2 linked regions of the Methanosarcina acetivorans C2A genome follow. The protein of the gene in region 1 binds, or shares a complex with, the protein of each later gene. Links are inferred from orthologs where the notes say so. Each region holds a gene or a part of one and is shown in the gene's direction. Other genes may lie near its edges.

What was found.
Region 2: the proteins of MA_RS19225 (region 1) and MA_RS00985 are in contact, whole or in part, in a crystal structure (PDB 2QMU), measured with the Saccharolobus solfataricus proteins. The link is inferred for Methanosarcina acetivorans C2A from one-to-one orthologs. Residues at the interface, in WP_009988771.1 of Saccharolobus solfataricus: Trp33, Pro65, Glu66, Gln148, Val151, Asp152, Val154, Ser155, Lys156, Ala159, Leu160, Tyr163, Arg164, Lys167, Ile180, Ile181, Pro182, Val183, Ser184, Leu186, His187, Ile189, Asn190, Asp192, Ser193; in WP_231918336.1 of Saccharolobus solfataricus: Met1, Leu2, Arg4, Leu5, Tyr6, Lys8, Leu9, Pro10, Ile106, Lys108, Lys109, Glu110, Lys111.

Annotation. Positions count from the first base shown.
Region 1 is NC_003552.1:4,547,270-4,550,524, forward strand. Bases 204-3,129 are described here. They hold MA_RS19225 (translation initiation factor IF-2 subunit gamma), read left to right. Parts: upstream 204-1,016; coding sequence 1,017-2,243; downstream 2,244-3,129. Other genes in these bases: MA_RS19220 (formate--phosphoribosylaminoimidazolecarboxamide ligase family protein), read left to right, coding at 204-647; MA_RS19230 (PIN domain-containing protein), read left to right, coding at 2,240-2,605; MA_RS19235 (DNA-directed RNA polymerase), read left to right, coding at 2,664-3,129. In the rest of the region: more of MA_RS19220, read left to right, coding at 1-203; more of MA_RS19235, read left to right, coding at 3,130-3,248. UniProt on the Methanocaldococcus jannaschii protein: eIF-2 functions in the early steps of protein synthesis by forming a ternary complex with GTP and initiator tRNA.
Region 2 is NC_003552.1:214,427-217,573, reverse strand. Bases 104-2,921 are described here. They hold MA_RS00985 (translation initiation factor IF-2 subunit beta), read left to right. Parts: upstream 104-1,117; coding sequence 1,118-1,726; downstream 1,727-2,921. Other genes in these bases: MA_RS00980 (MFS transporter), read right to left, coding at 2,126-2,921; MA_RS00990 (50S ribosomal protein L16), read left to right, coding at 558-1,079; MA_RS00995 (DUF1786 domain-containing protein), read left to right, coding at 104-251. Also shown: more of MA_RS00995, read left to right, coding at 1-103; more of MA_RS00980, read right to left, coding at 2,922-3,147. UniProt on the Methanocaldococcus jannaschii protein: eIF-2 functions in the early steps of protein synthesis by forming a ternary complex with GTP and initiator tRNA.

The DNA of each region.
Region 1 (3,255 bases):
AGCTTCCCCATGCCGTAAAGAAACTCGAAAGAGGCTTTTTCACGGCATCAAGTTATAAAGAGTACCAGGAAAAATCCGAAGCCCTTATAAAGCAGGGGGTTATTACGCGCGAAGCTCTTGAAAATGCCAGGATCGAGCGGTATATTATAGGCCCTGTGTTCAACCTTGATATGTTCTACTCCCCTATAGAGCCAAAAATGAGCAAACTGGAACTCCTTGGCATTGACTGGCGCTTTGAGACCAGCCTTGACGGGCATGTAAGGCTCCCTGCTCCCCAGCAGATGGCTCTTGCCCCGCACCAGCTCACTCCGGAATACACGGTCTGCGGGCACAACTCGGCAACTCTTCGTGAGTCTCTCCTTGAAAAGGTATTCGAAATGGGAGAAAAGTATGTGAAAGCCACTCAAGAGCATTACGCCCCCGGAATTATAGGACCTTTCTGCCTGCAGACCTGTGTGGACAAGGACCTGAATTTCTATATTTATGATGTGGCCCCGAGAGTCGGCGGCGGGACCAACGTGCACATGTCAGTCGGGCATTCCTACGGCAACTCCCTCTGGAGAAGGCCGATGAGTACGGGCAGAAGGCTTGCCTTTGAGATCAGGCGCGCTCTGGAGCTTGAGAAACTTGATATGATCGTCACATAAATTTATTAAGGCTTTCCGGCATTAGTAGTATGAGTTGTGCAGGATACCGTAAACTTTAAAAGTATAATCCTAATCTGCGAAATTCACGTATAACCAGAAATTTAATGAAAAAACTTTTCCGGGCTTTCAGCCTGTAAATTCAGGATTTGCCCGAAGGGATTCGGGCTCATGTAAAACCCGTTCCTGTAAAATCCCGCTTAATCTACAGCTTATATAGAACCAAGGATCACATAATGAAAATTAAGAATTAGACTGGATTTAGAATTGAAATCTGCAGACCCCGGAGTTAAAATCCCTGGAGGCACAGATTTCGGAAAAAATACCTGCCTTATATCAGATTATCTTCACTCTACTGGAGGAAACTACAACTTGAGTCAGCCCTGTGTTAATATCGGCATGGTAGGCCATGTCGACCATGGAAAAACCACACTTGTCAAAGCTTTATCCGGTGTGTGGACGGATACGCATAGTGAAGAAGTAAAAAGAGGGATTTCGATAAGATTGGGATATGCCGATTCCCCATTCATGAAATGCCCGAAATGCCCTGCTCCTCAATGTTATACTGTGGAGAAGACCTGCCCCAACTGTGGAGAAAAAACGGAAGAACACAGGATAGTGTCCTTTGTAGATGCCCCGGGGCACGAAACACTTATGGCAACAATGCTTTCCGGTGCTGCGATTATGGATGGAGCAGTGCTTGTAATTGCTGCAAATGAAGAATGTCCGCAGCCCCAGACAAAAGAACACCTGATGGCTCTGGACATCATAGGAATTAAAAACATTGTTATAGTCCAGAATAAAATTGACCTCGTATCAAGGGAAAAGCTTGTCGAGAACTACCACCAGATAAAGGAATTTGTTAAGGGCACGGTTGCCGAAAACGCGCCTATAATCCCTATTTCTGCCCAGCAGAATATTAACATTGATGTCCTGATCGATGCCCTGGAAACCCAGATCCCGACCCCTGTACACAAAGTGGATAAGCCTGCCAGCATGTTGATCGCCCGATCTTTTGACATTAACAAGCCCGGAGCCTCAATCGATGAAATCCGCGGAGGAGTTATCGGAGGCACCCTTACGGAAGGCGTACTTCACCCCGGGGACGAGCTCGAGATAAGACCCGGAATAAAAGTCACAACAGAAGGCAGCACCAAATGGATTCCTATCGTGACAACGATTTCATCCATTTATGCAGGTCCGACAAAGGTAGAGGAAGCAACTCCGGGTGGGCTTCTGGCTGTCGGAACTTACCTTGACCCCACCCTGACGAAAGGCGACTCTTTAACCGGACAGATCGCAGGCGTCCCAGGCACCCTGCCTGAGACCAGGCACCAGTTTGTCATGGAACTTCACCTGCTCGACAGGGTTGTGGGAGTTACAAGGGAAGAAAAGATAAATGAAATCAAGACCAGTGAACCCCTTATGCTCAATATAGGGACTGCAACGACCGTAGGGATCGTTACAAGTGCCAGGAAAAATGAAGCTCAGGTGGCACTCAAGCGCCCGATAAGCGCAGCCGTCGGAGCTATGGTTGCTATTAGCAGGAGAATCGATTCCCGCTGGCGGCTCATTGGAGTAGGGGTAATAAAGAGTTGAAAATCATAATCGATACTAACGGGTTCATGATCCCTGTCCAGTTCGGAGTGGATATTTTCGAAGAACTGAAAAGGCTGGGTTTTAATGAGTTCTATGTGCCTGAAGCTGTTGTATTTGAAATCGAAAAACTCATAAAGCGGGAAAAAGGTTCAAACAGAACGGCCGCAAAGGTTGCCAGGTCCATGATGGACAGGTGCGAACGAATAGCCGGAACGGGACCTGCGGATGATGTGATTCTCAGGCTCGCGGGCGAGATGGAAGCGGCTGTTCTGACAAATGATATAGGGTTGAAGCGCAGACTTGCCGAAAACGGGATCCAAACCGTGTCTCTGCGCCAGAAAAACAGACTTGATATTGTCTGAAACCCACCGGACATTTCCGGGCAGCAGTTCCATTGATTAAATTTAGGGTGATTAGCAGATGTATAAATTAATGAAGCTCATTGATACTGTTCGCATTCCTCCCACCCTTCTCGGGGAAGAAATAATGCCTACCATTAAAAACGCGTTACGGGAAAAACTTGAAGGACAGGTTGACAAAAAGCTTGGCTCCCTTGTCGCTGTTTACAATATCGACGAGGTCGGAGAAGGACATATTCTCGTAGGAGACGGGGCTGTGTACTATGATGTGACATTCGAAGCCATAATGTTCATTCCGGAGCTCCAGGAGATTATTGAAGGAGAGGTCGTGGAAGCTGTTGGCTTTGGAGTTTTCGTTGGAATGGGTCCGATGGACGGGCTGCTCCACGTCAGCCAGATTACTGACGACTTTATTTCTTATGATGCCAAAAATGCAAGGCTGGTCACTAAAAACGGAGGCAAATCAATTGCCGAAGGGGACCATGTCAGAGCCAGAATTGTTGCAGTCAGTATCAATGAAAGGGAACCAAAGGAAAGCAAGATAGGGCTTACCATGCGCCAGACTGCTCTAGGGAAACTGCAGTGGCTCGAAGAAGCCCGCAGGAAGAAGCAGCCTCAGGAAGCCCCAGGCAAAGAGGCTGCCTGAATAAAAA
Region 2 (3,147 bases), 4.3 Mb from region 1 along the record:
TTGATGACGGAGGACATGGAGCTTATATAAAGGAAGTCTGCGGCTTTGAACAGGTGAGCTCGATAATGGTTACCGGCCCGAAGAGGGAGATGCTTGAAAAGCTCCCGGACTCGGAAGTCAGGCAGGAAATTTCAAAAAAGCTGCATTTTGCCGCACCTTTCGGGAGTATGATGCTTTCAGGCTGCTTCGGGCTTCTTGCAGGATTTTTAGAGAAATACCCGGAACCATCAATAAAACTTATAAACCACTAAGTAGTAGGGAGTAAGTCACCTAAGCCCGGGATATATAAAATTTCAGGAACTGTAGAGTTTCAGATACGAAATTCCCTATCGGAGAACCCGGGGACACAGAAGTTTCCTGCCGGAACCCGTGAGGGCAGATTTACAGATAAATGTAAATACAGGCAGGTATCTCTATATGCACATATCTCCATACTCAACGGTTTGCCAGACAGTTTTTTCGTAAACTTGAAGCAAACGCTTATAAATGGGTTATAAGTGGAAAAAGGTTCCACTCAAAATTTTATCAAAATCATCATTTTCAGGAGAATCAAACTAATGGTACGAAAGCCAGGAAGTATGTATAGAAACGTGAGACAGCGCTCATTTACCAGAAGAAAATACATGGGCGGTGTTCCCGGAAGCCAGGTTATTCACTATGATATGGGAGACAAAGCAAACACAAGTTTCCCTGTAAAAATTTCCCTGATCGTAGAAGAAAAATGCCAGATCAGGCATACTGCACTTGAAGCAGCCCGTATCACGGCAAACAGGCACCTTGTAGCTGACACAGGAAAAATGGGCTTTTACATGAAGCTCCGTGTTTACCCCCACGAAGTAATCAGGGAAAACAAGCAGGCAACAGGCGCCGGAGCAGACCGTGTGTCCAGTGGAATGCGCAGGGCTTTTGGAAAGAATGTCGGTACCGCAGCAAGGGTAAAACCGATGCAGAAGATCTTTACAGTAGCCGTTGAGAAGCAGAACTTCAAGGCTGCAAAGGAAGCTCTCTGGCACGCCGGACAGAAGCTGCCTACCCCTTGCAGAATCGTTGTCGATGAAGGCGCAGAACTGGTACAGTAATCGGGAAGAAGCCGTAAAATTGCAAGGGAGTCTAAAGAATGTATGATTACGAAGAGCTTTTGAACCGTGCAATGGCAAAGATGCCGGACACAGAGACTACCGATGCTCGATTCGTAATCCCTGAACCCAAACTCTTTTCCGAAGGAAAAACCACAATTCTGGATAACTTCGGGAATATTGCAGACACCCTTAACCGGGACCCTGACCACCTGATGAAATATCTCACCAGGGAACTGGGGACTGCAGGGAAGATAGAAGGCACACGTGCAGTCTTCCAGGGCAGGTTTACGAGAGCTCAGATTTCAGATAATATTCAGGCATATGTTGACGAATACGTCATGTGTTCGGAATGCGGACGCCCGGATACCCAGCTTGTCAGGGTGGACAGGGTGCTTGTCCTGAAATGTTCTGCCTGCGGAGCTCACAGGCCTGTCAAAAAGAGAAAGGTAAGTAACGTGGTTGTCAGGGATGCTATCGAAGAAGGCGGAACCTACGAACTCCGGATAGATGCCGTTGGGTCCAAAGGTGACGGGATAGCAAAAATTGATAAGTACACAGTCTTCGTGCCCGGAGCCGCAAAAGGCGACGTGGTAAAAGTAAAGATAAAGAAAATCAGCGGAAACCTCGCCTTCTCAGAAAAAGTATGAGGTTTAAGCTTTTTATTTCAAAGATGCCGTCCGGGCAGACTACTAATTATTTCGGTTTTCGTGCCTGGGCAACTTAAATTATTATTTTAGTGTTTTATCCCGAAATTGTTCGTGTTTTTAAGTAACAATTCAGGTAGCCTTTTAAATCTATCTTAATTGTTACAAAATATGTCTCCATTTCCGGAGATTAATTTTTCAATATAGTATTTTTTTTGCTATTCATATGATCGGTGAAATCCCCATAACCAGTTTAAAAACAGTTGAGATAGCATACACCAGCACCAGCGAGAAGAAAATATTCTCCCACTCCAAAGCTATCTTTTTTGTATCAAGTTCGAGCTTTTTTCCTTTCTCGCCAGAATCCTGTATTTTGCATTGCATCATCTAACAATCAACAAATTATTGATGTGACAACGATATTTTATTCTCTCTTATGCGTTCCTCACCTGAGTTTTCAAAAATCTTCTTCATTAAATATGTCATCAGAGCAACAAGCAACCCAAAAGAACCTGATACAATGAAAACCGTCTCAAGATCAAAATGTGCCAGGACTACACCAAGTAAGATGGGAGAAAGACTCTGCCCAATATATTTCATTGTGTTGTGAATAGATAACACACCGCCTTTTGATTCTGAAGGGGCGATCTGGACTATCTGTGCATCAATTGCGGTTTGAGAGAGCCCAAAACCTGCTCCGAATAGCAATATTAAAAGAAGAACCGTGACAATAGAATACGCAAACGAAATCGAAAATATTGCCAGTCCATCAAGTGCAAAACCAATAGCAATAATTAGTATCGTTGAATGCTTACTAGCTAGAGTCTTCACACGCGGGACCATCAAAATGATAGCTATTCCCTGAAAAGCCAGTATAAGTCCGGATTCCTTTGCAGTATAACTTAATACATTCTTAAGCATAAAGGGGACGTAGGTGAGAACTGAATATAGTATAAAGAAGACCGCAAAGCTCAGGAATACCGTGTATAATATTCTCATTTCCTTGAGTGCTGTAAACCCATCTAATATGCCTTTGTGACTGACATTGTCCCTCTGGACCCTTGTCTCTGGAAGGAAGAACATCACAACAAAAGCAAGCGGAAGTGAAAGTACATAGAAAAGGAATGGATAGTTCCACCCCAAATTTGCAAGTCCTCCGCCTATAAGAGGGGCAGATACCGAGCCAATGGCAAGAGCCATACTAACCTTATTCATGGCATACAAACTTTTATGGTCTTTGTACACATCCGCTATGACCAACATGGGCAAAGACATCATCCCTGCTACCCCTATGCCCTGTATGAACCTCAAGATAAGAAGTGAGTGCAGGTCAGAAGTAAAATAACTTACAAGTCCTGTTAGACCGTAAATCACAAGGCAGGGAACAAGTATCTTCTTACGGTTCACACGGTCGATGAAATGTC